DNA from 4 places in the Lysinibacillus sp. FSL P2-0066 genome. Region 2 is predicted to be linked to each of the others. Evidence: riboswitches for the same ligand, from Rfam matches in the RefSeq annotation. Region 2 holds a riboswitch; each other region holds the start of a gene.
What was found. Region 2 has a riboswitch for S-adenosylmethionine ahead of MKZ14_RS19910 (bifunctional homocysteine S-methyltransferase/methylenetetrahydrofolate reductase). Riboswitches for the same ligand answer to the same signal wherever they lie in the genome.
Positions count from the first base shown of each region.

Region 1: it holds a riboswitch for S-adenosylmethionine, as region 2 does, so the genes downstream of both, MKZ14_RS17455 (methionine ABC transporter ATP-binding protein) here and MKZ14_RS19910 (bifunctional homocysteine S-methyltransferase/methylenetetrahydrofolate reductase) in region 2, are expected to answer to the same signal.
Region 3: it holds a riboswitch for S-adenosylmethionine, as region 2 does, so the genes downstream of both, MKZ14_RS02200 (MetQ/NlpA family ABC transporter substrate-binding protein) here and MKZ14_RS19910 (bifunctional homocysteine S-methyltransferase/methylenetetrahydrofolate reductase) in region 2, are expected to answer to the same signal.
Region 4: it holds a riboswitch for S-adenosylmethionine, as region 2 does, so the genes downstream of both, metK (methionine adenosyltransferase) here and MKZ14_RS19910 (bifunctional homocysteine S-methyltransferase/methylenetetrahydrofolate reductase) in region 2, are expected to answer to the same signal.

Region 1 covers NZ_CP150202.1:3,479,008-3,487,056, reverse strand. Annotated here, with positions in the region: gene MKZ14_RS17485 (acetyl-CoA C-acetyltransferase) at 1-509, shown strand, start outside; gene MKZ14_RS17480 (acyl-CoA dehydrogenase family protein) at 636-2,420, shown strand; gene MKZ14_RS17475 (arsenate reductase family protein) at 2,604-2,960, shown strand; gene gcvH (glycine cleavage system protein GcvH) at 3,042-3,422, shown strand; gene MKZ14_RS17465 (hypothetical protein) at 3,514-3,855, shown strand; gene MKZ14_RS17460 (thioredoxin family protein) at 3,870-4,181, shown strand; SAM riboswitch class I at 4,238-4,341, shown strand; gene MKZ14_RS17455 (methionine ABC transporter ATP-binding protein) at 4,424-5,452, shown strand; gene MKZ14_RS17450 (methionine ABC transporter permease) at 5,442-6,110, shown strand; gene MKZ14_RS17445 (MetQ/NlpA family ABC transporter substrate-binding protein) at 6,179-7,030, shown strand; gene MKZ14_RS17440 (response regulator) at 7,233-8,049, shown strand, end outside.
Region 2 covers NZ_CP150202.1:3,998,002-4,006,050, forward strand. Annotated here, with positions in the region: gene metH (methionine synthase) at 1-1,317, opposite strand, end outside; gene MKZ14_RS19910 (bifunctional homocysteine S-methyltransferase/methylenetetrahydrofolate reductase) at 1,310-3,157, opposite strand; SAM riboswitch class I at 3,247-3,347, opposite strand; gene MKZ14_RS19915 (protoporphyrinogen oxidase) at 3,447-4,841, opposite strand; gene MKZ14_RS19920 (globin-coupled sensor protein) at 5,654-6,946, opposite strand; gene MKZ14_RS19925 (tetratricopeptide repeat protein) at 7,572-8,049, opposite strand, start outside.
Region 3 covers NZ_CP150202.1:456,840-464,888, forward strand. Annotated here, with positions in the region: gene MKZ14_RS02190 (methionine ABC transporter permease) at 1-386, opposite strand, end outside; gene MKZ14_RS02195 (ATP-binding cassette domain-containing protein) at 379-1,404, opposite strand; gene MKZ14_RS02200 (MetQ/NlpA family ABC transporter substrate-binding protein) at 1,510-2,340, opposite strand; SAM riboswitch class I at 2,429-2,533, opposite strand; gene MKZ14_RS02205 (PPC domain-containing DNA-binding protein) at 2,656-3,159, shown strand; gene MKZ14_RS02210 (pyridoxal phosphate-dependent aminotransferase) at 3,202-4,371, opposite strand; gene MKZ14_RS02215 (carbon-nitrogen family hydrolase) at 4,468-5,262, shown strand; gene MKZ14_RS02220 (PucR family transcriptional regulator ligand-binding domain-containing protein) at 5,315-6,883, opposite strand; gene MKZ14_RS02225 (amino acid permease) at 7,117-8,049, shown strand, end outside.
Region 4 covers NZ_CP150202.1:3,336,941-3,344,989, forward strand. Annotated here, with positions in the region: gene MKZ14_RS16575 (MFS transporter) at 1-267, opposite strand, end outside; gene MKZ14_RS16580 (TIGR01212 family radical SAM protein) at 493-1,449, shown strand; gene MKZ14_RS16585 (class I SAM-dependent methyltransferase) at 1,446-2,021, shown strand; gene MKZ14_RS16590 (alanine/glycine:cation symporter family protein) at 2,088-3,596, opposite strand; gene MKZ14_RS16595 (alpha/beta hydrolase) at 3,723-4,529, opposite strand; gene MKZ14_RS16600 (gamma carbonic anhydrase family protein) at 4,664-5,176, shown strand; gene metK (methionine adenosyltransferase) at 5,356-6,552, opposite strand; SAM riboswitch class I at 6,811-6,929, opposite strand; gene pckA (phosphoenolpyruvate carboxykinase (ATP)) at 7,319-8,049, shown strand, end outside.

The sequences.
Region 1 (8,049 bases), 520 kb from region 2:
CAGTTGAAGGTTTAGCAAAATTGCGTCCAGCTTTCCATGTAAAAGGCAGTGTAACGGCGGGGAATGCCTCTCAAACTTCCGATGGTGCAGCAGCTGTACTAGTAATGGATCGTGAAGAAGCTGACAAGCAAGGACTGACACCAATGGCAAAATTCCTAGGCTTTGCAGTAGGCGGTGTACCTCCTGAAGTAATGGGTATCGGGCCTATCGTGGCAGTGCCAAAAGCGTTGGAAATTGCAGGCTTATCCATCGATGATATTGATTTATGGGAAATTAATGAAGCGTTTGCTTCACAGTCATTACAGGTGGTACGTCATTTAGGCATCGACCAAGAGAAAGTCAATGTCAATGGTGGAGCGATTGCATTAGGTCATCCATTAGGCGCAACGGGAGCTATTTTAACTTTAAAGCTAATTCACGAATTGAAGCGTCAAGAGAAGAAATATGGCGTCGTGACAATGTGTATTGGTGGCGGCATGGGTGCTGCTGGCGTATTTGAAATTCTATAAATTTTGCTAGATCAGCTTGAGGTGTACTGTTTACGGTTGCCTCCGAACATTGTATACATCAAGCTTTTCTATATATGATCATTAGGGGAATCAACTAACAAAAAGATATATTGGGAGGAATTAATCATGACTGAAAAAACAACTGATTTCATTAAAGGCGGCGGATTTCTTATTGAAGATGTGGAATTAGATCGTGTATTTACACCGGAAGATTTCACTGACGAGCATAAAATGATTGCTAAAACAACAGAGGAATACGTAGCAAATGAAGTTTTACCAGTAGTTGAAAATTTAGAGCACCATGAATTTGAGCATTCAGTGCGTCTCCTAAAAAGTGCAGGCGAATTAGGCTTACTTGGAGCAGACGTGCCTGAAGAATACGATGGGCTAGGATTAGACAAAGTTTCTTCAGCTTTAATCGCTGAAAAAATGTCTGTTGCAGGTGGTTTCTCTATCACACATGGTGCTCACGTTGGAATTGGGTCATTACCAATTGTTTTATTCGGTAATGAAGATCAAAAGAAAAAATACTTACCTAAGCTTGCTTCAGGTGAATTAATCGCTGCCTATGCATTAACAGAGCCAGGTTCAGGTTCGGATGCTTTAGGTGCAAAAACGACTGCCAAATTAAATGAAGCTGGCACACATTATATTTTAAATGGTGAAAAACAGTGGATTACGAATGCAGGCTTTGCTGATGTATTTGTTGTCTACGCAAAAATTGATGGCGATAAATTTTCTGCCTTTATCGTAGAACGTGCCTACAATGGTGTTTCAGTTGGCCCTGAAGAAAAGAAAATGGGGATTAAATCATCATCAACTCGTACATTAGTATTGGAAGATGCGGAAGTACCTGTAGAAAATCTATTAGGCGAAATTGGTCGTGGTCATATCATTGCGTTCAATATTTTAAACATTGGTCGTTATAAACTAGGCGTGGGCACAATTGGCGGATCGAAACGTGCATTGGAGTTAGCTATTCAGTATACAAACCAACGTCAGCAATTTAAAACAAAGCTTTCTGATTTCAATCTGACAAAAGAGAAATTATCTACAATGGCTTCTCAACTGTATGCATCAGAATCATTAAACTATCGTACGGTTGGTCTATTTGAGGACCGCTTAAGTCAGTTAAGCCCTGAAGAGCAAAAGCAAGGAAAAGTAATTGCAGGCGCGATCGCTGAATATGCCATTGAATGCTCTATTGCCAAAGTATTCGGTTCAGAAACTTTAGACTATATTGCTGATGAAGCTGTCCAACTTCATGGCGGCTATGGCTTTATGGCTGAATACGAGGTTGAGCGTATTTACCGTGATTCTCGTATCAATCGAATTTTTGAAGGTACAAATGAAATTAACCGCATGATTGTACCTGGCACATTTATGAAAAAGGCGCTAAAAGGTGAGCTACCATTATTACAAGTTGCTCAAAATTTACAGCAAGAGCTGCTTATGCTAATGCCAGAGGACATCGGTACAGAGCCGCTAGCACAAGAAAAATATTTAGTGAAAAATGCGAAGAAAATTGCTGTATTAGCTGCAGGCTTAGCAGCACAACGCTTTGGTGCAAAACTTGATCAAGAGCAAGAAGTATTGGTGAACATTGCAAATATCGCAAACCAATTATTTGCAATGGAATCAGCTGTCTTACGTACAGAAAAGGCAATTGCTCGTGATGGTGCTGAAAAAGCACATCAAAAATTGCTCTATACGCAAATCTTCTGTCAGGAAGCATTCGCAGAGATCGAAAAAGAAGCAAAAGACACAATTCTTGCTTCCGCAGATGGCGATGCAGCTCGTATGACATTATCTGCACTGCGTAAGCTAACTCGCAATAATCCATACAATTTAATTGCGAAGAAGCGTGAGGCTTCCGTTAAATTAATTGATGCTGAAAAATATATTGTTTAATAGTGCAAATTTAACCTAGCTATCTGCAAAAGATAGCTAGGTTTTTTATATGAGATGGATAATCGTAAAAGCAATGGATAAATTTGCACAACGGATGGATAAACTTACAAAAAAGAGTGAAGTTCACCATTGAAAACAACTATGATGGTATACTACAGAAAAAGACAGAAGAGGAGCATTGTAATGACGATTCAATTTTTCCATTATCCGAAATGTACAACATGTAAAAAGGCACAGAAGTGGTTAAATGAGCATGAGGTTTCCTATGAAGAGGTACATATCGCAGAGCAACCGCCAACTAAGGAAGAATTAACAGCTATTTGGCAAGCTAGTGGACAACCTTTGAAGAAATTTTTTAATACCTCAGGTATGAAATATCGTGAGCTTGGCTTAAAGGACAAGTTAGCAGAAATGACGGAGGATGAGCAGCTTGAGCTACTAGCTTCAGATGGTATGTTAATTAAACGTCCCATCGTCACAGATGGAAAAAAAGTTACTTTAGGTTTTAAAGAAGTAGATTTTGAGCAAGCTTGGAAATAACCGTATTAAACCTTGTATTTATAGGAGAAGTATGGCACACTGAAAGTGAATATATTACATATTTATGGAGGGGTTTTTTGCATGAGCACACCTAAAGACTTACGATACTCTGAAGAACATGAATGGGTAAAAGTAGAAGATGGAAAAGTACGTATCGGTATTACTCACTTCGCACAATCTGAATTAGGAGATATCGTATTCGTTGAGCTTCCACAAGTTGGCGACGAAATCAAAACAGATGATCCATTCGGTAGCGTAGAATCAGTAAAAACTGTTTCTGAATTATATGCACCCATCTCAGGTACTGTAGTGGAAGTAAATGCAGATTTAGAAGATAGCCCAGAATTCGTTAATGAATCACCATATGAAAAAGCATGGATGATCGTTGTTGAGCCTGCTGATGCATCAGAAGTTGAGAAACTAATGACAGCAGAGCAATACGAAGAAATGATCGCTGAATAAGACAAGCCATAATCGAAAAACGTCGGCAACTACCGGCGTTTTTTGTTATATAATGACTTATAAGTAGGGATCTCTAAATGGAGGTGGCGTAATGTTCGAGGGAAAATGCTTGATAGTAGAAGGGCGCTCAGATAAGCTACAAATTGAGCCTATTTTGAATGAGAATGTTACAATACTATGTACGAATGGTACAATTGGTGTGCATCAATTAGAAGAACTACTGGATCCCTATGAGGGCTGTGAGCTATTTACTTTTTTTGATGCAGATACTTCAGGCGATAAGCTACGTGCATTAATGGACAGACATTATCCAGAAGCTGAACATCTGCGCACAATGCCAACGTACAAGGAAGTAGAAACAACACCAAGAAAAGTGTTAGCGATGATTTTACTGCGTGCACATTTTTCAATCCATAATGAATATATTTTGTAAGGTTGCGTGAGTAAATGGAAGAATGGTCAACAGAGCAGTGGGAAGCGGCTAAACAGTCGGGAGAGAAAACTGCATTTTATTTATATACACCGATGTGTGGAACGTGTGCAGTGGCATCTAAAATGATGTCCATTATTGAACAATTACTGCCACAGCTACAAATAGGTAAAGCAAATATCAACTTTTTGGAACACATTGCCTATGAGCATCAGATTGAAAGTGTTCCATGTCTACTCATCAGTGATGGCGGAAAAGTGACAAAAAAGATTTATGCCTTTCAATCCGTACCATTTTTATATGAATTGTTAAAAAAATCAATTGACTGAACTTTACTAGCGTGGTAAAGTAACAAATATATTACTAAAACATTAAATATATCGAACTCTTATGAAGAGTGGCGGAGGGAAGTGCCCTATGAAGCCCGGCAACCATCACAATGTGAAAAGGTGCCAAATCACCCAAAGATTTTTCTTTGAAAGATGAGAGAACGGTTTAACGTATCATACGTGACCCCTTCTACTTGTCTGTGAGTGAAGGGGTTTTCTATATGAGAAAAGGAGTATTCGCTATGATCCAGCTTCAAAATATTACAAAGAAATACAAAACAACAAATGGCGAATTAACGGCAGTCAAAGACGTCAACCTTACTATTAATAAAGGTGAAATTTTTGGCATTATCGGCTATAGTGGCGCAGGTAAAAGTACCATGATTCGTTTACTAAACGGTTTAGAGAAACCAACAGCAGGAACAGTAACGGTGAACAATCAGGAATTTTCATCGATAAAAGGACAAAAGCTTAGAGCAGCTAGACAAAAGGTAAGTATGATTTTCCAGCATTTCAATTTACTTTGGTCGAGAACAGTTGCCGAAAATATAGCTTTCCCTTTAGAAATCGCAGGCTTTCCAAAGGCTCAACGTGAAGCACGTGTGAAGGAATTAATAGCCCTTGTAGGCTTAGAAGGGCGCGATAAGGCATATCCATCTCAGCTTTCTGGTGGACAAAAGCAGCGTGTAGGGATTGCACGTGCATTGGCGAATAATCCAGAGGTTTTACTATGTGATGAGGCGACATCAGCACTCGATCCTGAAACAACGGATGCCATTCTTGATTTACTCGTTGATATAAATGAACGCTTAGGCTTAACAATCGTCCTGATTACCCACGAAATGCATGTCATCCGCAAAATTTGTCATCGTGTAGCGGTGATGGAGGCAGGCGAAATTGTGGAACGTGGTGAGGTATTACAAGTCTTCCAAGCACCACAAGCAGCCATTACCAAAAAGTTTGTCTCTCAAATTACAGACACTAAGGAAACACAGGATACGGTAGCACAAATTAAAACAAACTATCCAACTGGACAACTTGTCAAATTAATTTTTGTTGGTGAAAAAACAGAACAGCCTGTCATCTCACATCTTGTGAAACAATTTGATGTAGAAGTAAGTATTGTTCACGGAAATATTTCGCAAACAAAAAATGGTGCATATGGTACATTGATTGTGCAAATTGATGGCACTCAGACAAACGTCACTGAAGCCCTTCGTTATTTAAATACAGTCGAAGTACAAACGGAGGTGATTGCAAATGCTAACTAACCTCTTTCCGAATGTAGACTGGGAAAATATGTGGCAAGCTACGTATGAAACTTTATACATGACAGCTATATCAACGGTTGTGACATTTATTCTAGGGTTAGTCATTGGTATCGTTCTATTTTTAACAAGCCCCAATCAGTTATGGGCAAATAAAATCGTTAACTTTTTAACAGGATCACTCGTTAATATTTTCCGTTCCATTCCATTTATCGTATTAATTATTTTATTAATTCCATTTACGAAGTTTTTACTAGGTACAATTCGAGGTGCCAATGCGGCGTTACCTGCTTTAATTATCGGTGCAGCACCGTTTTATGCTCGTATGGTATTAATTGCGTTACGTGAAATAGATAAAGGTGTTATTGAAGCAGCCCGTTCAATGGGGGCGAAAACTTCTACAATTATTTGGAAAGTATTGGTCCCTGAATCATTACCAGCTTTGATTTCTGGTATCACGGTAACGGCTGTTGCTCTTGTAGGTTATACAGCGATGGCAGGAATTATTGGTGCAGGTGGTCTTGGTAACTTAGCTTTCTTAGACGGCTTCCAGCGAAATCGCCAAGATGTGACATTAATGGCAACTATTTTGATCTTAGTAGTCGTATTTATTATTCAATGGATTGGTGATTTAATTACTGAAAAAATTGATAAACGCTAGCACGAAAATGAGGTTATTCCGGTTTTTACCGCTAACATATTTAAAACAAATACAAGGGAGTGTCATAAATGAAAAAGTTATTAGCAGGATTATTTTTATCAATACTTGTACTAGCATTAGCAGCTTGCGGTACAGATAAAAAAGAAGATGAAAAATCAGCATCTGGCGATCAAACAGATAGCAAAGAAAACGTAACATTAAAAGTAGGTGCTTCTAATACACCACACGCAGTTATTTTAGAAAAAGCAAAACCGATCTTAGCTAAAGAAGGCATAGACCTTGAAATTGAAACGTATACAGATTATGTTCTACCAAACCAAGATTTAGAGTCAAAAGATATTGATGCAAACTATTTCCAGCACATTCCTTACTTAGAGCTACAAATTAAAGACAATGGCTATGATTTCGTTAATGCAGGTGGCGTTCATATTGAACCAATCGGTATTTACTCTAAAAAATATAAAACGTTAGAAGACCTGCCTGAAGGCGCAACAATTTTACTTTCTAATTCAGTATCTGACCATGGTCGTATGCTGTCATTGTTAGAGGCTAAAGGCTTAATCAAATTAAAAGAAGGCATTGATAAAACAGCAGCAGAATTAAAGGATATTGAAGAAAATCCTAAAAACTTTAAATTCGATGCAAATACTGCCCCAGAAATGCTTGTACAAATGTACGAAAACGATGAAGGCGATGCAGTACTTATCAATTCTAACTTTGCCATCGATAACGGTTTAAACCCAATTGAAGATGCTATTTCTCTTGAAGATAAAGAATCTCCATATGTTAACATCATCGCTGTACGTGCAGGTGATGAATCAAAACCTGAAATTAAAAAATTATTAGAAGTATTAACATCTAAAGAAATCCAAGACTTCATTTTAGAAGAGTGGAAAGGTGCAGTAGTACCGGTTAAATAAGAATTAAAAATTTTATAAAAGGGTACATAAGTTTAACGACTTATGTACTCTTTTTTATTTGTAGTTAAATTGATGAGAAACTATGTATTTTTTATGACGTCTATTTATTGTTTAGTCACATTTATTACTATAGTAATGTTGTTAATCTACGAAATAAATGATAGAAAGTAATAATAAGAAAAAACTAGATGGAGTGATTCTAATGAATGATATAAAATTCACCCATGACATCATGCAAGAACATGAAGTAGAGCGCTACTTTAAAATATGGCGAGAAAGTGTTATTAGATCACGCCTTACTATAACAGCAGTCTTTTTAAAAACAGCTAATTCTACACAACCAAATGAAACCACGAATGATCAAGTTACCTCATTTTTACAATCGAAAATACGTAAGACAGATTTGCTTTTTCAATTATCCGATGGAAATCATTGGGGTATCTTTTTTTTACAAAGTAGTGATGTAGAAGCTAAAGCATTTTTAAAACGAATATTTGCCATCCTAAAAGCAGAACGGAAGTTTCAACATATTGCATTAAAGGCCTCTATAACAGAAATAAGAAATAATAACGTTATCTTTGAAGAGTTGTTAAATAAAAATAAACAAATGCTATCAGAGGATGAGCAATTAACGTGGAGTATAGCAGAAGTAAAAGATTATAGTGAGCAACCAACGGAATTAGTGAAAGTTAGTATTATTGAACAGAACGCTATTTTTAGACAAGTATTAGAGTCAACGCTAAACCAAATTGATATCCCTCATTTTACTCTGGATGTAAAGGCTTATGAGGATGGTTATAGCTTTTTACAATCGGATGATTATAAATCAGGGCATATGCATCTAATTCTTATGAATGATATTTTACCTCTAAAAAATGGCTTAGAAATATTGCATATCTTACGACATATGCCAAATGAAAAGAAATTTATTATTTATATGATGTCAGAACGCAATTCTGAAGGGGCAGCGCTTAATGCTTATGAAGGCGGTGTTGATGAATATATTGTCAAACCATTTA
Region 2 (8,049 bases):
ACCATCCTCTAGATTAATAGAGTTAATGATGGCTTTCCCTTGGGAAAACTTTAATGCTTCCTCAATTACTTTTTCATCAGTTGAGTCAATCACAAGAGGCACCTTAACCTTTTTTACAACCTCCTGCATAAATCCACGTATATCGGCTAATTCATCACGATCAGGGTTGGCTAAACAAATATCGATAACATGTGCACCATTTTTAACTTGAGCACGTGCAATCTCTGCGGCCTCCTCAAACTTTCCATCAATGATTAAATTCTTAAATTTACGAGAGCCGATAACATTTGTTCTCTCCCCAATAAATAACGGACGCATAGAATCGTCATACAATAACGGTTCGATTCCTGATACCGCATGACCATGTGTTTTTTCTGGAACTCGACGAGGTTTTTCATCTTTTAAGACCTCACGAATGGCTGCAATATGAGCGGGTGTCGTCCCACAACATCCACCTACAATATTAAGCCAACCCTTTTCTGCAAAACCTTTTAATTTTTGTGATAGCGATTCTGGGGATTCATGATAACACCCTTCTTCATCTGGTAAGCCAGCATTCGGGTAACAGCTAATATAGCCTGTTGAAAGCTCTGCTAATGAACGAATGTGATCCGTCATAAACTCAGGTCCTGTCGCACAGTTTAGGCCAACAGATAATGGTTTAATATGCTCGATCGAAATATAAAAGGCATCGATCGTTTGCCCTGCAAGCGTTGTACCCATCGGCTCTATTGTTCCTGAAATCATGACGGGTAGTTCTTTTCCCGTTGATGCAAAAGCACGCTTTACGCCAAGTGTGCCTGCTTTGACATTGAGCATATCCTGACTTGTTTCTAATAACAGAACGTCGGCTCCTGCCTCAATTAATGCCTTTGCCTGTACATAGAAATTTTCCTCTAGCTCATCAAATGTAATACCACCAGTTACTGATAACGTTTTTGTTGTTGGCCCCATAGCCCCTGCAACAAAACGTGGCCAATCCGATGTTGAATAACGATCCACTGCTTGACGAGCAATTTCCACTGCACGCTTGTTAATTTCTTCGGCTTTTGCGCCAAGATCATATTCATTTAACACTAGAGGCGTCCCACCAAATGTATTAGTACAAATAATATCTGCGCCTGCCTCTAAGTATTTATGATGAATTTTTTCAATGACATCTGGTCTAGTAAGCACAAGATTTTCATTACAGCCATCTAGCTCCTCACCACCAAAATCTTCTGCTGATAAATTTTCGTTTTGTAGCATTGTTCCCATTGCGCCATCAAGAATTAAAATACGTTTCTCTAGTTGCTCTTCAATCGAGTGCTTAGCCATGTATACTTACTCCTTTTTTCTGTTCATCCAATTGCTCTATATATTTCATCAACTCTAGTGTCACATCGTAACGTAAAAATGGTGTAATAAGGTATATACCATTGAAGTATTGCGCAGCCACTTCAACTAATTCTTTAGCAATGGCAATTCCTTCCAATTTCGCTCGTTCCTTGTCTTCTCCACATACTTTCATTCTTGCCAAGGCATCTTCGGATAATTTGATACCTGGCACTTCATGATGTAAAAATTCAGCACTTTTATAACTCGTAACAGGCATAATGCCGATGTAAATAGGAGCTTGTAAATGCTTTGTTGCCTCATAAATTTCTACAATTTTTTCTTTCGTATACACTGGTTGAGAAATGAAGTAGTCTGCCCCATGCTCAATTTTCTTCTCTAAACGTGTCACAGCACGTTCTAACACACGGACGTTTGGATTAAATGCAGCAGCAACTGAAAAATTTGCTTTTTTACGAAGTGGTTTACCTGAGAAGGAAACCCCTTCATTTAACTGCTTAATTAATTGGATCAGCTCCATCGAAGATACATCATAAACACTTGTCGCACCTGGGAAGTCTCCCACTTTCGTTGGATCACCCGTAACAGCCAACACATCATGAATACCTAAAGCATTTAGACCCATTAAATGCGATTGAAGACCAATTAAGTTACGGTCTCGACATGTAATATGTGTTAGTGGGCGTACACCATGTGTACTCTTCAACAATGCTCCCATTGCAATATTGCTAATCCGTGGTGAGGCCAGTGAATTGTCTGCCATCATGACTACATCTGCACCTGCATCATACAATTGCTTTGCTCCTTCAAGGAATCCATCAATCTCTAAATGTCTAGGCGTATCCAACTCTACTATGACAGAGCGTTCACGTTTTACTTTTTCATGAAGAGGCTCATACTTTGGTGGCTCCGCTTCACGTACAATCTCAATCTTTTCAGGTTTCGCATGCTTCTCCTGAACCGGTGATAACTCTTCTAAATACTTCTTTGCTGCTGCAATATGTTTGGGTGTAGTACCACAGCAGCCCCCGATTAAACGTACACCTTGGTCACGTAATTCAACAGCTGCTCGACCAAAATAATCAGCTTCTGACTCATAAACGACACGTCCATCCTCTAAGTCAAGAAGTGACGCATTCGGATAGGCAGACATGAATGCCTTATTAGGAAGTTCTACACCTTCAAATGCTAGAATTGTATGGTGAGGACCTAGTCGACAATTGACGCCAACAATATCTGCACCGAGGGCTTCAAGCTCATGGAGAGCATTATTTAAAGACATCCCATTTTGTAAAACACCAGGCTCATGCATAGAAACTTGTGCAATAATTGGCAAATTTGTTTTTTCTCGTAGCATCTTTAAGGTTGCTGATAATTCTTCAAAATCATAATAGGTTTCGAGTAAAAGACCATCTGGATTCCCTGCCAGTAAGACACTTGCTTGTTCTTCAATAGTCGCTAATATTTCATCCAAGGTTGCATCACTTTTACGAATTCCCCGAATACCTCCAATTGTTCCTAAGACAAATTGACCGCCATCTGCCGCTGCTCGTTTTGCAATGGTAATAGCTGCTTCATTAAACTGTTGGACACGTGATTCTAATCCATAGCGAGCTAATTTGATGGCATTTGCACCGTACGTATTCGTTTGAATGATGTCAGCACCAGCCGCAATATATTCTCTATGAATCTTCTCAATTAACTCGGGTCTCTGAACATTCATTTCCTCATGGCAATACTCCAATCCATAGCCATATAGCACTGTGCCTATTGCACCGTCCGCTGTCAATACATGCGTTTTTAACTTTTCAAGCAATCCCATAAAACTAGCCTCTCTTCCTATGTCTCTATATAATAAAAAGCCCTCTTTCATAAAAAAAGAAGGCTTTAACGATTCATCATTGTTGTTCCTTCTCATCTTCGACTCAACGGTCTTCTGGATTTAGCACCTGACAATAAAGTTGGTTGCTGAAGCTTCAATGGGCCAGTCCCTCTGCTTCTCTTGATAAGAATTAAGTATGAATTTTTTAAATAATTAAAAGAATCATATCGTTTACTGACGAATGAGTCAAGACTATTTCACATAAGAAAGTTTTTTTCCACTTAAAACCTTAGAAATTGGCAAGTTCCTTTGCAAGCTCTTCACCAATTTTTTTCCCATTTTGAATGCAAGCACCAATACCTACGCCAAAATATGAGCACCCAGCAATGGATAAATTTGGATATTTTTCATGTAATTCATGTAGTAACCCTTGTAATGCTTCACGATGCGCTAGATCATATTTAGGCATTTGATCAATCCATTTTGTTACATTTACAACGGTTGGCTGTTCTTCTATTCCTAGGCTCTTTCTCACATCTTCTAAAGCAACTGCTGCCAATTCTTCATCCGTCATGGCACGTAGTTGCTCATAGGCTGGATTGATGCTCTTATAAAAGAGTCGCAAAAGTAATTTATTTTCTTTCGATGTATGCTTCCATTTGCGACTAGTCCAAGTAGCTGCATTACAAGTAACGTCTGAATTATGGGAAACAATATAGCCCGTTCCATCTGCTGGTAATCTAGAGTCCGGCACATCAAAACCTAAATAAATAGTAATCGCTGACGCTGTCGTAAATTGGTCAAAATAGCGATTTAAAGATTCATCCTGTAGTAGATTTTGGACAGTATCGTTTGGTAATGCTAAAACGACATATTCTGACTCAATAATTTCACCATTGGCTAAGGAAATTGTATAGTTCTTATCTTGTTTTTTAACATTTAGAGTAGTAACGCCCTTGATGATTTCTACATCGGATAATGTTTGTTCAAGTCGATCAATTAAAGAAGATAAACCATTTTTAAAGGATATAAATTTTTTGTTCGCTGCTTTAACAAATTGCTCACGATTCGCATCAAAGCCTCTAATAATACTTCCATAATCATTCTTATAATCAATCAGATACGGTAAAGTAGAGCCAATAGAAAGCTGATGTAAATCTCCCGAATAAACACCTGCAAGGACTGGTGCAATTTGATTTTTCACCAGTTCCTCTCCTAAATAGTAAGTTAAAAATTCACCGATTGAACTTTCCTTTGTGAAGCGATCGTTAGGTAATGTTAAATCCTTCAACGCTTCTTTTTTCCCTTGCTCGGAAATGAGTGTACTTTCCTCTAAGGATGTCAAACTCATCGGTATTCCAAAAGTTGAATCTGCTGGAATAGCGTGTAACTCATTATTCGTATAAATATAAGAAATACCTGTTTCGTTGTAGACTAGTTCCGCTTCAAAATCAAGCTCCTGTACAAGTTCCATAACACCTTGGTGACGCGCTACAATAGAATCAGCACCTGTTTCCATGATGAAACCTTGTTCATGTGCCGAATATAATTTGCCTCCTAAATATGTATTTTTTTCTATAAGTACTAGACGAACATCTAAATTATGTTCCTTCACTTGACGTTGCAAATAATGCATTGTACATAGTCCTGTAATACCGCCGCCTAAAACAACAACTGTTTTCATAGTAACCGCCCCTATTATTCGTTCTTTCTACAGTATAATCTTTTTTTCATTGAAAATTACGTTAAACCCTTTACAAATTTAGCAAAAATAGAGCTATTTCATCAGCGAAATAGCCCTCCTTAGTGTTGAAAAACAAAACAGTCAATTGAAAGGTAGAAATGGATTTCCGTTGCAGGCTACTTGCTTTCCTGTGGGCGAGCGCCGAATCGCTTCCTCCGCTACCGCTCCGTGCAGGGCTTCGCCTGTCTCGCTATCCCACGGGAGTCAAGTAGCCCTCCACTTCAACCCACTAACTTTTTAGCAAAGGTTTTCAAATAAAGTGAAGGTGCTCACTACTCTTTATGAAGAGGTGTTGTCACGCATCACTTCTCCACACTGAAAATAAGAGCTTATCCCCGCTAAGAATACAGATAATGGGCGATTTGATCGCTATGCTACTATGAAAAAAAAGTAAAGACACTTTGCAGAATGGTTGATTGGAGTGGAGCCAGCGTCACTCCTAGGGGATTTAGCGTCACAGAGGAGACCCTGGAACGAACGGAAGTGAGTGAAGCGGCTCCTCGGACGCCCCCTAGAAAGGACGCTGGCGGAACGGAAATCAACCCCTCACCCTGCAAAGTTGCCTTTTCTGCCGTTGACATCATCTTTTTTCAACAACATGTAGAGCTATTTCATCAGTGAAATAGCTCTCGCTTTCTGAATCTCTAAAAGATCCATCCTCTATTGCAATATTTATACAACAAACATTTTAATAGGTACTATAGTGTTTATTCCGTCTAAAAATAGAACAAATAGATGTAAATGTTAGTAGTCTATCCTTTTAAATTTTGCGCAAAGCTCGCTAATTTTTCTGCTGAATTCGTTACATCAGTAAATGAAGTGCCTAATTCACTTAATATGCCTACAATTGCTTGTATTTTCGTTGCCATACAATCATTTTGTTCTTTTGCTTCTGTCATAGCTCCCAAAATATTCGTAAATTGGCCTTCCGTTTGTAACATATTTTCCTCACCTGCTGCAACTTCATCTTGAATATTTGTCAAAGAATGCTCTAATTTTTCTGTTCGTTCACCCGTTTTTTTCAATAACAAAGCAACCGCTGTAACTGATTCTTTTGTCTGAATCGATAATTTACGCACTTCATCAGCCACTACACTAAAGCCCTTCCCCGCTTCACCAGCACGCGCTGCTTCAATTGCAGCATTCAAAGCCAATAGATTCGTTTGATTCGCAATATTGGTCACAACACTCATGATTGTTTCCATTTCCTTAGACATCCCTGATAATTGTTCAATATTTTCCTCTATATCGTGAAGAGAATTAATAATATTGAGCATATTTTGTGATTGATTTTTTAAACGTTCGCGACCCTCTAGTGCTTGATTTTCAGCTAATGTAGATACATCGAGTGACTTTTTGGCCAAATGTTTAATTTCGTCAGATTGCTTGCTTAAGCAGCAAAATGAATTATTTGTTTCCTGCGAAATTGTTGCAAGAGCTTCTGAAGAGTCTACAATCTGTCGTTCAATAACTTCTTTCTCATGCACCATTTTTTCCTTCAGTTGTTCGACAGTGTTTTCAAAAGCTTCTAAAACGAGTTGTTGCTCAAAATTACAAATTTTCGATATAGCTCTGATCGTATTAAATTGATCTTGTGGGAATTCTATATTTTTTTCGACCAAATCAATAAATGACATTGATAAATCTTGGAATGCACAGATATACCACTGTGTTCTAAGCCCAATGTGGACATGCACCTTTGCAATTTTCACACGCCTTTGATAATACAACTCATCAATGGTTCCGTTAAACATTTCAATAATATGCTGCCGTAATGTTATTTTAAGCTTTTCTACAGAACTATGATGACTGATAATATCTATCAAATGATGCTCTGTTCCTATCATGTTGTAAAAACGGTTTACGATGTGATCTACATTGTCCATAACTATTGGCTGGAAAGCTTTTAAATATTGTAAGTCTTTCTTCGTTAAGTTCAGCATTTCAATTTGCTTCGCCATTGATTGACGAGAGGACAAATCCATTTTCACTGTGTATTGCTGTAAATCCAATACCTTCGTCTTTCTCTGTTTTTGAAAAATCACACATCTTCCCTCTTTCATTCCGTTTACTTTCATCAGGCTGAGAAACATCAAATCCTTTTAACATATTGATGGATACACGAAAAAATACCGATAAAATCAGATTGACCAGATTTAATGGTCGCAACAGATAGTGCATTCCGTATGACGTACTTCCTCCAAAAGTATGTGCGTATCCCTTTGCTCAATTATCATAAGGTCATATGCTCTCAACAAACAGATATAGTCACTACATGACTAACAGTAAATTATTTACGTATGCTTCTTTTCAAAATCACTCATATACATTAATCATTTTATAAATGACTGTCAATCTTACATATACCATTATTTTACATAAAATGTATAAAAAGTCCTTGTTGTTAAATAAAGCGTAATAATCAATAAAAAAGCTACCACAATATTATTGGGTAGCTTTTTTAACCATTTTTTTGTTTATTATGCTTACTTGTTTTATATTTATTCTATTTTTTTATTGATCATCTTTAAATTTCACTATATTAATATTTTTCATTCTCAATCAACATCTATCTACATACCCATCACAGTAATCATTTTTAGACCAAAAGTTTCGTTAACTATAGCTATATAAATAATTCTAAAAACCTATATTTTTTTAACACTAAATTTACAATCCTTTAAGTTCCTGTAATATTTTAGTCGCTTCTTCGGAGCCAGCATCTGCTGCAAGTCTATACCATTTAATAGCTTCTTTCAGATTTCTATCTATTCCTGGATCTTTATTAAAAATATGCCCTAACTGTAACTTGGCATCCACATCTCCTTGAAGTGCTGCCTGCTTAAACCAATGGATACCTTTTTCGATATTGCGTATTCCTGCCAGCCCGTTACTCCATATATAACCTAAGTCATAAAAGGCATCTACATGAAATTGTTCCGCAGCTCTTTCATACCAAAATAGGCCACGATTGACATCTTTCGCTTTCCCTAAGCGCCCCTCTAAATAAATTCCGCCAAGTCGATATTGTGCTTCCACATACCCTGCCTCAGCGGATTTTTTATAGGCATTAAATGCTTCTTCTGCATCTACCTCAACGCCTAACCCCTGCTCATACATAATTCCTAACGTAAACATTGCCTCTGCG
Region 3 (8,049 bases), 1.1 Mb from region 2:
TAGGCTTCTACAACTCCTGAATCCACTTCTAAAAGGGCAGATTCCATCAGTCGTGCAATATAAGGAGCCGTGTAAACAACTAACGGAACGATTACACCTTTAACACCAATTGTTGTACCAACAATTAGCTTGGTAAAAGGTAAGATGAAGAATAATAAAATGATAAATGGAACAGAGCGAACAATATTGATGAATAGATTAAAAAACTGATAGAAAAATTTATTTTCAAAGGATTGTCCTGGTCGAGTTAAAACGATTAATAGCCCTAATGGAATACCAATTAGAATGGAGAACAACAATGAAATTCCGACCATTTGAAATGTTTCCATAATTGCTTTGCCAATAACATCTGACCAATCTGTAAAGAAGCTTTGGATACTACTCATTGAACGCACCTCCTAATTCTTCCACTGCTACGCCATTTTCTGAAAAATACGTTAGCGCCTTTTGGACAATATGCGTCTCGCCATGTAGATGCACCACAATATTGCCGACAATACCGTTTTTTAATTCAATAATATTAGCTGTTAAAATATTTGGTTGCACATCGTATATCTTAGTGACTTCTGCTAATAATGGCTTACCAGTACTTTCACCAAGAAATGTTAAACGGATTACACTTCCTGAAACATTTAATTGCTCAATAAGAGAAGGGGATAAATTACGTTGTGAAATTGTATTCAAAAACTTTCGCGTTGTAGGGTGCTTCGGTTTTGCAAAAAGTTCAATCGCTGTGCCAAATTCCACAACTTTCCCTGACTCTAGAACAGAAACCTCATCGCAAATTTTTTGAATTACATTCATTTCATGGGTGATGAGCAGAATCGTAATGCCTAATTCCCGATTAATTTTTAACAACAATTCAAGAATGGCTTCCGTTGTTTCAGGATCAAGTGCACTTGTTGCTTCGTCACTAAGTAAAATCTCTGGTTCCTGTGCTAAGGCACGTGCAATAGCCACACGCTGTTTTTGACCACCTGAAAGTTGATTTGGGTAACTATCTAGTTTATCTGTTAAGCCGACAATTTCGGCATACTTAGCTACTCGGTTTTTTACTTCCGCCTCTTTATAGCCTAGCAGCTTTAAGGGAACAGCAATATTATTGTAAACCGTTGCTGTTTTTAGTAGATTGAAGTGCTGAAAGATCATCCCGATTTTTTGGCGTGTTTGACGTAATTCATGAAGAGAAAGGGTCGTAATGTCTACATTGTCTATCACTACTTTTCCCGCTGTAGGACGTTCTAGTAGATTAACGCAACGAATGAGTGTACTTTTCCCAGCACCACTATAGCCGATTACTCCATGAATTTGTCCCTTTTTTACATGAAGATTGATGCCATCCACAGCTTTTATGATGCCTTTTTTCGATTTAAATTCTTTTGAGATATTTTGTAATTGAATCATGCGATTATTTGCTCCTTTCTCAACCTTCTAAAAAGCAAGAATCTGCTCGTTTTCCTATAGAGGAATTTCGGCAGATTCTTCGGCTTTAGAAGCTTTCTGAATGTTTTACCAGCTAGGGATTACAGAACCTTTAAACTCTTCTTCGATGAATTGACGTACCTCATCAGATTGATAAGCCTCAACGAACTTTTTAATTGTTGGATCATTTTCATTTTCAGCACGCACAACAATATAGTTCACGTATGGAGAATCAGTAGATTCCAATAAAATAGAGTCATCTTTAGGATTAATGCCAGCTTCTAATGCAAAGTTTGTATTAATAGCTGCTACATCTACTTCACTAAGTTGTTTAGGAATTTGAGCTGCCTCTAATTCAATGAATTTTAAATTCTTTTTGTTTTCTTCTACATCACGGATCGAGGCTGTTAAGTCTGCGCCATCTTTTAACTTAATATAGCCAGCTTCCTGTAAAACAAAGAGGGCACGTGCTCCATTCGTTGGGTCATTTGGTAAGCCAAACGTTGCACCGTCAGGAATGTCATCAAAGGATTTATATTTTTCTGAGTAGATACCCATTGGATTTAAAATCGTCTTGCCCACTGGTACTAAATCTGTATCATGGTCTTTATTAAATGTATCTAGGAAAGGCTCGTGTTGATAGCTGTTAGCATCAAGATCACCTTCAGCTAAGGATGTATTAGGTAAAACATAGTCAGAAAATGATTTTAGTTCTACTTCTAGCCCATTTTCTTTTGCTACTTTAGCGGCTACTTCTGCAATTTGTTCGTGTGGACCAGAAGTGACGCCTACAACGATTTTCTTTTCATCAATTCCTTCAGTTTGGCTTTTACTATCTTCTTTAGAGCCACAGCCTGCTAAAGCTGCTACTAATGTTAAACTTGCTAAACCTACTAAAAATTTATTTTTCTTTTTCATGAAAATACCTCCAAGATTGTTTTTATCGGTTTTTTGAAAATAAAAAAACTCTCTTACAAATTAAGAGAGGCTCATGAAAAGATGTCCTCTCTTATCTATCAAACGAAGATCGTTTGCAGGATTTAGCACCTTCCTATAAAAAGGAGGTTGCCGAGCTTCATAGGGCCAGTCCCTCAGCTACTCTTGATAAGAGATTTATAATATTTTTTTGTAATTCCGATAGAACTAATATAATTTATAGGGTATAGTAAGTCAATAAATAATTTTTAAATTTTTTATATAATTATAATATTTCGACGCAAAAGAGGGATAACAATGTCTGTAAGAGTTAATTATGGTATAGGTTCATTTGGTAAGGTTATTAGTGCTCGTTTTCTAACGGGAACAGATATCATTGAAGGGATTGAAGCGCTTTGCGAAGAGAATAGCATAGAGTCAGCAACAATTGTAAGCTGTATTGGCAGCTTTCAAAAAAGCAGCTTTGTTTATTTAGTGCCAGATGCAACAGCTCAAATTCAAGTTCGTTTTAGTGATGTGATTGAAAAAGAGGGACCATTAGAATTTATTCAAGGTTCAGGTGTGGTGTGTAAGCGAGATGGTGGATATGAGACACATTTCCATGGTTCTATGAGCGATCAATGGGGTGTTGTATCAGGTGGGCATTTAATAAAAGGGGGCAACCCTGTTATTACTGCTGACATCGTGTTGGCAGAGGTACAAGGGATTCAACATATTCGAAAATGGGATGATGAAACAGGTCATGTTCAATTTTATCCATTAGAAAATGGTTTAGGGCAACCAAGGAAAATTGAAAAATAGTAATAATCCTGTAGCTAGGGATAGCTACAGGATATGGCGTCATTATCTTTTAAACAATTGTAATTGCTCGATTCTATGGATTGCTTCACGTAAGCGCTCCTCACTAACCAGCAATCCTACGCGTACATAGCCTTCACCATATTGACCGAAGCCATTACCTGCTGCTACAGCGATATCAGCTTTTTCGAGCAAAAGATCAGCAAACTGTTCACTTGTATAGCCTAGTGGTACAGGGAGCCATGCGAAGAAGGAGCCTTTTGGAGCCGTAACATGCCAGCCAATTCTTCGAGCTTCTTCAATGAGTACATTGCGGCGACGCTCATAAGTAGCTCGTAGTTCATCCGCACATTGTTGGGAAGCCGTCAGTGCTACTGCTGCGGCTTGTTGAATGGCAGGGAATTGACTACAAAACAGATGATCCTGAATTAGATTAATAGCAGCAATAATCTCGGCATTCCCTACAGCGAAGCCTATACGCCAGCCAGCCATATTATAGGTTTTCGATAATGTATACATTTCAACTCCTACTTCTTTTGCACCCTTTGCTTGAAGGAAGCTAACTGGTTTATTACCGTCAAATCCTATTGCCCCATAAGCAAAATCATGTGATACGATAATATTGTGCTCCTTCGCAAAGCGAACGGTCTCTTCAAAAAACGCAAGTGATGCTGTACCACCTGTAGGGTTGTTCGGGTAATTTAAGTAAAGAAGCTTTGCTTTTTCTTTCACTTCATCAGGTAATGCATGATAATCAGGTAAGAAATCATTTTCAGCAAAAAGGGGCATTACTTCAAAATTGACGTCTCCTAGTACAACACCTGATAGGTAATCTGGATAGCCAGGATCTGGTAAGAGCATCGTGTCACCAGGGTTTAACACAGCTAAAGGTAGCTCAACTAGACCAATTTTTGTTCCACCAAGAATCGCTACCTCTGTATCTGGATTTAGTTCTACCTGATATTCACGTAGATAAAAGTCCGCAGCAGCTTGGCGTAATTCAGCGAGACCTCTAAAAGGTGAATATTTGTGGTTTTGAGGATTTTCAGCTGCTTCCTGTAATGCTTGAATGATGTGAATAGGCGTTGGCTGATCGGGATTTCCTTGCCCAAGGTTAATGACATCACGCCCTTCTTCTAGAGCCGAGTTTACTTTTTGAACGAGTGCTGCAAAAAATTGAGTGGGTAGTTGCTGTAGTTTTTTAGAGAATTCCATGCATGATCACCTTTTTCAGAATATAATAATTATTATTGAAGAATATGAAGCAAATAGTATTACTTTTTCTGTTAATTGTCTAGAGGAGGAATAGAGATGAAAATCGGTTGTATTCAATTAAATGTTGGCTTTGGCAAAGTTGAAGAAAATTTTGAACGTGCCGAGGATAAGATTCGTGAAGCTGCAAAAAATGGGGCAGAAATCATAGTGTTACCTGAAATGTGGAATACAGGCTATGCTTTAGAGAAACTGCCTGAGCTAGCAGATATCAATGGTGAGCGGACAAAGACCTTTTTGGCTAAACTTGCTAAGGAACTTGATGTACATATTGTAGGGGGCTCTGTTTCAACAAAGAAAGGCGATAAATTTTATAATACGATGTATACCTTTGATCGTAATGGAGAACTTGTTGGGGAATATAGCAAGGCACATCTTTTCCGTTTAATGGACGAGCATCTTTACTTGGAAGCAGGGGATGAAATGAATCGTTTTGCTTTAGATGATATTGAAGCTGCTGGTGTCATTTGCTATGATATTCGCTTCCCAGAATGGTTACGTGCACATGCATTACAAGGAGCAAAGGTATTATTTGTACCAGCGCAGTGGCCAACTCCAAGGATTGACCATTGGAAAACGTTGCTACAGGCTCGTGCAATTGAAAATCAATGCTTTGTCATTGCAGTAAATCGTATTTCGAAAAAGGTAGAAAATTTTAATGGGCAGTCTATGATTATTCAGCCTTGGGGAGAAGTATTATGGGTAGGTGCTGAGGACGAGGAAGTAGCAGTGATCGATGTAGACTTTTCTATTGTCGATGAAGTACGTGGAAGAATTCCTGTTTACGATGATCGTAGACCTGGATTGTATCACGATGTAGTTGTGAAAGGGTAATAAAGGGCACGCTTAGGAGGGGAGTTAACCTTTTAAGCGTGCCAACTTTTTTCTAGCTCTTATCCTCGATTAATGAATTGGCTAGTAGCATAAATTCAAGTGTAATGCGGTTATGCCCGTTCATAAAATTTTTACCAAGTAAACTTTCAAGCTTTTTTAAGCGGTGATAGAGTGTTTGACGAACAATAAACAATTGATTCGCTGTTTGCTGTTTAGAGCCATTTGTTTGTAAATACACTTGCAATGTTTCGAGAAGCTTACTATTATATTTTTCATCGTATTCAATAACGGGCTGTAAATAGTCGTAAATCACTTCCTGTAAATCCACCTGCATTTGTAATTTATAGATTAAATGATATAAATGCAGATCATCATAAAAGAACGAGGACGTTTGTACTTTTCGACAAATATATAAGGTTTCCAGTGCAGTTTGATAGCTTTTGGGAATTTCATCCACATCACAAACAACCTTCCCAATAGCTATCTGATAACCTTGTGCCTGCTGCTTTTTATAAAATTCAGTTTTGACCAAAGAGGAAAACATGTTGTTTAACATATCACGAATGGCTTTACTATCTTTTGTATGCAGTAAAATAAAAATAACATAGCTTTTTCTTTCAAATAAAAATGGAATAAAGCCATGTTGCTCAAAGAGATTACGATAATAAAGCTTACTATAGACTACATCCTCCTGTGCCTTTGTCAAGGTATTAGGAGAAGCCAAAATAAAGACAGTGCCACTGGATTGTGTATAGTTAGTATAATGTGTAACGATAAATTTATAGATTTCCTCCTTAGATAGTTTTTGATCAATCCAATCAGCTAAAATCGAAGCATCCTCAATATTCTTTTTTTCCTCAATATAGAACTCTCGCATAAAAAGCTGTGCCAACGCTGTTGCCGTGCGATCTAATATTAATAATTCAAATTCGGAGAAAAGCCCATCTTCTCGATAAATTGATAAATCGGCATAATGTTGATCAAATAGAAAAATAGGCTCATGTTTAAATTGCTGAGACGATGTATTCAATGTTAGGAATTGCTGCCGCTTTTTATGAGCCATATTCGGGAAAAAGACAGGTTCTCTTCCCTTAATGGAAAACATAATTTGTATTTTCAATTCATTATACATATTTTGTAAAATATCGTCCGTGTTTTGTCCCAATACTGCATTTTTGTTCAATGTTTGTGAGTAAGCTTCTAGTGAAGAAATCAATAGATATTGCTGATTGATAATTTGACTATGTAAATCCTGTGTAATACGAACAAAAGGAACTGCTTCATGAAAAACAATAATAGGAAACTGGTGGCGGTTGGCAAGTGTTAAAATCGCTTCAGGTACTGCTTGAATAGAGGTGCCATATTCAATACAAAGTGCTGCACAATTTTTTTGAATGATGGCTTCTATAAAGGATACAAAGTCCTCAATACTATGTTGGAGACTAAGCCCTGTAGTTAATACTAACTCTTCACCAACTAAAAAATTATCAACATGTATGATTTCTAGTACATGTGCCCATTTAACGCTCCTTGTTAATCCCTCATGACCTGCAACTACCTCTGCATTTTGAAAATATTTATTCTGTAAAACGTCTAGTACTTTTAGTTGAAATGTGCTCATTTTTGCCCCTCCTTTTGACATGCGTGTCAGTGGTTAGAATTCAATAATTTCTGCTTGGTGCTGAGAATTTACTCATAAAATCGTTTAAAAAATATTTTAAGAATATTTAGTCTATTTTACATTATGTATAAAACAAAAGTATAGAATTTTACAGTTTGTCTATTACTTCAACGTTATGAAAGATGTAAGATTTTTGTAAGCGATCAAGCAATCTACTAAAAGAGGTGACAGATATGGGGCAACAAACGCATTTACAAAGAGGATTAAAGAAGCGGCATATGACGATGATTGCGATTGCCGGTGTAATCGGTGCTGGACTATTTATGGGGAGTGGCTCGGTCATTAACCTAGCTGGTCCAGGGGCAATTTTATCGTATATATTTGCAGGAATTATCGTTGTATTAGTTATGCGTATGCTAGGTGAGATGGCGGCAGTCAATCCAACGAGTGGATCGTTTGCTCACTATGCACATGAAGCCATTGGTCCGTGGGCAGGTTTTATGATTGGATGGTTGTACTGGTTTTTCTGGGTGATTGCCATTGCTTTAGAGGCAACAGCAGCAGCTGCCATTATTCAATATTGGTACGATGGGATTCCTTTATGGCTTTTAAGTCTGTTATTAACTGTAGCACTTACATTAACAAATGTTCTTTCTGTCAAAGCTTTTGGTGAGTTTGAGTATTGGTTCTCTCTTATTAAGGTTGCAAGTATAGTCGTTTTTCTAGGTCTTGGTGCTTTTATTATCTTTGGTATTGCTCCAAACTTTAATGCTGTTGGTATGACCAATTTAGTTGAACAGGGTGGTTTTTTACCAAATGGTTTTGGCGCTGTTCTAATGGGTGTCGTTATCGTTATTTTTTCATTTATGGGGACAGAAATCGTTGCGATTGCTGCTGGTGAATCGGATGAACCATTAGCCGCTGTCACAAAAGCTACCAATTCTATTACTTGGCGTATTTTAATTTTCTATGTAGGCTCTATTGCAGTTGTAGTGACGCTATTGCCTTGGCATTCCTCAGATATTTTAACAAGTCCTTATGTAGCGGTACTTGATTATATTGGTATTCCTGCAGCCGCACAAATTATGAATTTTGTTGTTTTAACTGCTGTATTATCATGCCTAAATTCAGCACTATATGCTACATCAAGAATGGTATTTTCTTTA
Region 4 (8,049 bases), 660 kb from region 2:
CCAAATTGTTAAGCCAATTAATGAAGCAATCGTTAACAGGATGCCAAGCATAATAGCTTTATAGCCACCAATTCTATCAAATAAGTAACCACCTAATAGATTACCTAATACTCCAGCAGCAGAATTCAGCATTAAGACAAAACCAGCCATTGCTAAAGATTTGCCTAAATAATCATGCATATAAATGGCATTCAAAGGCCATAAAAAAGAGTTGCCTGTTGTGTTCACAAGCATTCCGATAATTAAAAACCAAACACGTTTTGGCATAGGATGACCTCCATTATTTCGCTTCTCTAAATAGTTAGTGTATGCTGAAATACTTAAAAGCACAAGGAAAATAATTTTACCTTTTTTACAAGACTTCTACCCTATTTTCATTCGTTTTTATTTTTGTTTCTTACCATTTTTCTGCATCCATAACATGATAATACCCTTCCCCCATGACGGAACGAAAAGCACATGATAGAATAGAGCGTTAGAGGAGTGAAATAAATGACAGAGACAAATTTTCCTTTTCCCTCAGAGGGGAAAAGATACTATACATGGAATCGCTATTTACGTGACCAATTTGGTCATAAAGTATTTAAAGTGGCGTTAGATGCAGGCTTTGATTGCCCTAACCGTGACGGCACAGTCGCTTTTGGTGGCTGTACATTTTGTAGTGCTGCAGGTTCTGGTGATTTTGCTGGCAATAAGGTAGATCCAATTGATGTTCAATTTGCTGAAATCCGAGACAAAATGCATCAGAAATGGAAGGATGGCAAATACATGGCTTATTTCCAAGCCTACACAAATACACATGCCCCGCTGCCAGTTTTAAAAGAAAAATTTGAAGCAGCTTTGGCGCAAGAAGGTGTAGTAGGTCTTTCTATTGCTACTCGTCCTGATTGTTTACCAGATGATGTTGTCGAATATTTAGCAGAATTAAATGAGCGAACATATTTATGGATTGAGCTAGGTCTTCAAACGGTGCATGAGAAAACTGCCAATCTTATTAATCGCGCCCATGATTATGCAACGTATGTGGAAGGCGTTGAAAAATTGCGTAAGCATGGCATTCGAGTTTGCTCACATATCATTAACGGATTGCCTCTCGAAGACTATGACATGATGATGGAAACGGCACGCGCAGTTGCACAATTAGATGTCCAAGGCATTAAAATCCACTTACTTCATCTATTAAAAGGAACGCCTATGGTGAAGCAATATGAAAAAGGTATGCTAGAATTTTTAGACCAAGATGTGTATACAAAACTAGTAGCAGACCAATTAGAAATCCTACCACCTGAAATGGTCATTCATCGTATTACAGGCGATGGACCGATTGATTTAATGATTGGACCAATGTGGAGTGTCAATAAATGGGAAGTGTTGAATGGTATTGACGCTGAGCTTGAACGTCGAGTTAGTTGGCAAGGGAAGTTGTATAAGGCAGAGGTTACGAAATGAAATTACAACGTGTTTTACAATATGCCCAGCAGTTATTAAAAGATAGTATAGAAGAGGGAGATACGGCGGTTGATGCGACTGCAGGAAACGGTCATGACACATTATTTCTGGCACAGCTTGTTGGGGATGAAGGACAAGTTTATGCCTTTGATGTCCAAAAAGAGGCGGTTGATGCGACACTCCTTCGACTTTTAGATCATGGTTTAGAACATCGGGCAGTCGTTTTAAATAAAGGGCATGAGGAAGTCATGCAATATGTACACAAGCCAGTAGCTGCAGCTATCTTCAATCTCGGCTATTTACCTGGCAGCAACCATGATATTATTACAAGGCCTCATACAACAATCCAAGCTATTGAAAATATATTAAAGCTCTTAAAAGTGGGAGGATTGATTGTTCTTGTTATTTATCATGGTCATCCAGGTGGAAAAGAAGAACGTGATAAGGTCATTGATTATGTAAGTCAACTTCCGCAAAAATATGTCCATGTCTTAAAATATGCATTTCTTAATCAACAAAATGATCCGCCTTTCGTCATTGCATTAGAAAAAATGAAAGAATACCCTATTTAATAGTATTGTTGAGGACAAGCTAAAAGGCGACCAACTAGTAAACTAGCTGATCGCCTTGCACTTTATCTATTTATTATTACGTTTTTCATTATATTCAACCCAGAAATCTGCACCTTTAATGCCTAGTTTACGAGGATCAAAGACTGGATCTTTTCCTTCTTTTTTCTGTTTCTCGTAATCTTTTAATGCAACAATAGCTGGTTTCATAATAATTAAAATAGCCAGAACGTTAATCCAAACCATTAGACCAAGACCTACATCTCCCATTGCCCATGCTAGACCAGACGTACGGATTGTACCATAGAAGGCTGCAACTAAAATAGCAATCTTTGCAATCCAAATGAAAATCTTTTCTGTGCTACCTCTAAATAAATAAGCGACATTTGTCTCTGCAATATAGTAGTAAGCCATAATTGTTGTAAAGGCAAAGAAGAATAACGCAATGGCTACAAATGGAGCACCAAAGCCAGGTAATGATGAGTCAACTGCATATTGTGTATAGGCTGCACCTGCTTCAATACTTTTCGCAAAGGTCATTTGCTCATCGCCTGCTAATCCACCACTATTAAATTGTCCAATATGGATAAATGGATCTGCTCCTTCAGCTGCCTTTTCATCTTGTACATTGTACATACCTGTAAATAAAATCATAAATGCCGTAGCAGAACAAATTAGTAATGTATCAATATACACAGACGCCGCTTGAACAATTCCTTGCTTAGCAGGATGCGATACTTCCGCTGCTGCTGCAGGGTGAGCACCCGTTCCTTGACCAGCTTCATTGGAATAAATTCCACGTTTAACACCCCAAGCAATGGCAGAACCAATAATGCCCCCAAAAATCTCTTGGGCACCAAAGGCACTTGAGAAAATCAATGCAAATACTGTTGGTACTTCAGAGATATTCATAACAATAATGATAATAGCCATAATGATGTATGCTAATGCCATAAAAGGTACAATGATTTGGGCTGCATTTGCAATAGATTTAACACCACCGATAATAATTGCGCCTAATAAAACAACAATAATAAGACCTGTTATCCAAGTTTCCAAACCGAAAGCGTTTTCAACAGCACCTGCAATGGCGTTTGATTGGACGCCAGGCATTAAGATTAACATCGCAATCAAAGCCGCCACAGCAAAAATTACTGCAAACCATTTTTGACCCATTCCTTTTTCTATGTAAAAGGCCGGTCCACCACGATATTCTGTATCTTTCTCTTCTTTATAGATTTGAGCTAATGTTGATTCTACATACGCGGTAGCCGCACCAATGAAAGCGATTGCCCACATCCAAAAGACAGCACCAGGTCCTCCCATTCCAATTGCTGTCGCAGTACCAGCAATATTACCTGTACCTACACGTCCTGATAATGCGATAGACATTGCTTGGAAAGAGGATATTCCCTTTTCCGATTTCTCCCCTTTAAACATTAAAACAAACATATCTTTAATGTGCCTTACCTGTAGGAACCTTGTGATAATTGAGAAAAATAACCCAATCAATAAGATACCATAAATAAACCATGGTCCCCATAAAATACCATTCAACTTCTCCACAATTACATCCATTTTACCCCTCCAATTTAAAATACCTTACTTTAGATCATTATAGTATTACACTTTTCAGAAAATTACAATATTATTTTTGAGTAACAATATTTAAGTAAGTAACCTAGTAAATGGAAGGGGATAAACCTATTTAATTATATAACCAATTCTTCGAAGAGCATTATTAATAAAATCTCGTGTATACATATAAATTTCTTCGCGCTCTCCCTCATGAAATAAATTATGATAACAATTTGCCCATTCTTTAAACTGAAATTCTGTGAATTCCTGTTGATGAAGCCAATTTCGGGTTTGGCGAGTGTCCGTAATTTTATCCTTCTCAGCTGTCATAATTAGCATAGGCATATTAGGCATTTCACCTTTAGGCAGCATCACTAAATTTTTCATCATTTGCTGAAGTTCTCGATACCATTTCACAGAAACAACAGACATGAGCGGTACATCATCTTTCATTTCTTCTCTGCCTTCAACACTACGCGTTAATTTCTCTAATGTAATATCATGTGTCAACTTAACATTGGCTGTTAACGCACTTAGACTTGTTAAAGCATTTGTTAATTTACCTGGTAATAGCTTTAGTTGCAACCAAGGTGATGTTAAAATAATGCCTGCACATTCATATTGTCTCTTTTGCAGTGTATGGAGGATTAATGTTGCACCTAGTCCATGCCCTATTACAAAGGTTGGTAAATTATATGAAAAAGCATTTTCAATCAGGTTTCGTGTATACTTATTGTACAATTTGAAGTCTTCATCATGGACTCTAGCAAATCTTGCATTACCACCATGATTCGGTAAATCCCCCATGACTATGTGGAAGCCTTCTAATCTTAATTTCTCTATCAGCCATGCATACCAACGGTGATTTTCATAAGCACCATGAAGAATAGCAATCACAGCTTTTGCTTGTCCATCAGCTTCCCATTTCCACATTTACATAGTCCTCCTAAAAAATAATTACACTTTGATTATATCGAAATAAATAGCACATTTTAATTTTATATTTCCATAAAGTTGCGTATTTGATACGATAATACTACATTATAGAAAGAAAAGAGGCGATTTTCATGATTTATCCATTTAAAGATAAAACGCCAAAGATCGATCCGTCTGTTTTCATTGCTGATTACGCAACTGTTACGGGCGACGTAACAATTGGCGCCGAAACAACCATTTGGTTTAATACGGTTATTCGTGGTGATGTTTCCCCAACGATTATCGGTAAACGTGTCAGTATTCAGGATCTTTGCTGTTTACACCAAAGCCCAAAATATCCGCTCATTATTGAAGATGAGGTAACAGTTGGACACCAAGTCACTTTACATAGTTGTACAATTCGCAAAAATGCCTTAATTGGTATGGGATCCATTATTTTAGACGGAGCTGAGATTGGAGAAGGTGCATTTATTGGAGCTGGAAGCCTAGTACCTCCTGGTAAAGTCATTCCTCCAAATAGTTTAGCATTAGGTCGTCCAGCAAAAGTTGTCCGAGAATTAAATGCTGAAGATAAAGAGGATATGGAACGCATCGTACGAGAATACGCAGAAAAAGGTCAATATTATAAATCACTTCAGAAATAAATAACCTACACAAAAAATCAATACTAACGAAAAAATCCCTCGCGTTTTCGTGTACCGAATATGTTCACGAATCCTAGCGAGGTATTTTTGTAAAAAAAACAAAAGGAGCAATGTTGCTCCTTTGTTTATTAATACATTAGAATAATTTTCTAATGACTTCATTACTTTAGTTCAATAGTTTATAAACGTGCTTTTTCTCGTAGTGCGTCGGCTTTATCAATTTGCTCCCATGGTACATTTAAATCTGTACGACCAAAATGTCCATACGCAGCAGTTTGTTTATAAATTGGACGACGAAGATCAAGCATTTTAATAATACCTGCTGGGCGTAAATCGAATAGCTCGCGTACCCATTCAACGATCTCGCTTTCTTTTACTCTACCTGTGCCAAATGTATCGACAGCAATGGAAACAGGCTGAGCAACGCCAATCGCATAGGCAAGTTGTACTTCAGCACGCTCTGCTAAGCCAGCTGCTACGATGTTTTTTGCTACATAACGTGCCGCATATGCTGCTGAGCGGTCTACCTTGGTTGCATCCTTACCTGAGAAGGCACCACCACCGTGACGTGCATAACCACCGTATGTATCAACAATGATTTTACGTCCTGTTAATCCAGCATCGCCTTTTGGTCCACCAATTACGAAACGGCCAGTTGGGTTGATGAAGTATTTAGTGTTAGTATCTAATAATTCACTCGGTACAACGGGTGCAATAACAAATTCTTTTAAATCCGCTTGAATTTGTTCAAGTGTTGCTTCTTCATCATGCTGTGTTGAAATAACAATTGTATCCACGCGAACGGGTACATTATTGTCATCATATTCAATCGTTACCTGCGTTTTACCATCAGGACGTAAATAGGCAAGTTCACCTGATTTACGTACTTCTGTTAAACGGCGTGCTAATTTGTGAGCCAAGCTAATTGGTAATGGCATAAGCTCTGGTGTTTCATTACATGCATAGCCAAACATTAAGCCTTGGTCACCAGCACCGATTGCTTCAATATCAGCATCTGTCATAGAGCCTTCACGTGCCTCTAATGCCTGATCAACACCCTGTGCAATATCAGGTGATTGTTCACCAATCGCCACAAGCACCGCTAAGTTTTCTGCATCGAAGCCATATTTACCACGTGTATAGCCAATTTCTGCTACAGTATCACGAACGATACCTTTAATATCAACATAAGTAGAAGTTGTAATTTCTCCTGCTACTAATACTAATCCTGTTGTTACAGTTGTTTCACATGCTACACGCGCATTTGGATCTTCTGCTAAAATAGCATCTAAAATGGCATCCGAGATTTGGTCACAAATCTTATCTGGATGTCCTTCTGTTACACTCTCTGATGTAAACAGTCGACGGTTTGTCATTTGGTTTTCCTCCTAAATACTCTTACAATAAGTAGTTGTGTATGAATACGGTACTCATTACCCATGTCAAGTCCGCTCCTAAGGATTGAACTCTCAAGCCGTTACTGCTGCTTTTAACACGAGGATTTCGAAAGATCCGTCATTATAATAAGGAAAGAACTACATATACTTACCTTTACATTGATTTTTAACAATAAAAAAATCCTTTTCTCACGTTACTTTACATGAGGAAAGGAATAATGACTGCGTAACCTTTCACTCTTATCGTTCAAGGGATGTTCCCTTGCATCAGGTTGGCACCAGCGCATGTCGTGAAATAGTTCATGCAGGTTGCCGGGTTTCACAGGGCCTGACCCTCCACCAGCTCGGGATAAGAGTATCCGTTCAATTTCATGTTACTCAAAAGGTCGAACGTTGTCAAATATTTTCTTATGTATTACTGTATAGAAAGGAAAGAACCTATTACACAAAAACTTTTCATACTTGGATGATGATGTAAATAGAAGCAAATTAATCCCTACAACATACCTAGCTACTTGTGGTAACATATGTGTGGCTCAATTTTCATGCCTAATTACAGTAGGATTGATGGTATTCTACTCGAAAAACATTATTTTTTGTCAGTTTATTGAAAAGTGGTAAAAACTCTAAAATAATTTCTTAATTAGTATAGATTATTTAAGCAATTGTGTTATACTATTTTTGAAATTAAGAAAAAATCCCTCTAAATCAAGGGAATACTATAAAAAAGGATGGTATTTAATCGATGAATTCAGTAGAAATTGCAAACGAACTGAAGGAATTATTAAACGGCGGTAACATTAATGTTCAACTTTCAGTACCACAATTAGCAGAAAAAGCTACATCTCGTGGTGAAGCAATGTTAACAGTAGATGGCGCAGTTCGTGCAGAAACTGGCAAATACACTGGTCGTTCACCTAAAGATAAATATACGGTAGAAGAAGAAAGCACAAAAGATCAAATTGACTGGGGTAAAGTCAACCAACCAATTTCTTCTGAAGTGTTCGATAACCTATATGTAAAAGTAATAAAATATTTAAAAGAACGTGACGAGTTATTCGTATTCAAAGGCTTTGCAGGTGCTGACAAAGATTCACAATTAAGCATTCAAGTTATTAATGAATACGCATGGCACAATCTTTTTGCTCATCAATTATTTATCCGTCCAACAGCAGATGAATTAGCTTCTCATGTTGCCGACTTCACTGTCATCTCAGCTCCGAACTTTAAAGCAGATCCTGCGGTTGATGGTACTGCCTCTGAAACATTCATTATCGTATCACTTGAAAAGAAAATTATTTTAATTGGTGGTACTGAATATGCTGGTGAAATGAAAAAATCTATTTTTGGTATCATGAACTACTTATTACCACAACAAGGTATCCTTTCAATGCACTGTTCAGCAAACGTAGGTGAAGCTGGCGATGTGGCATTATTCTTCGGTCTATCTGGTACTGGTAAAACGACGTTATCAGC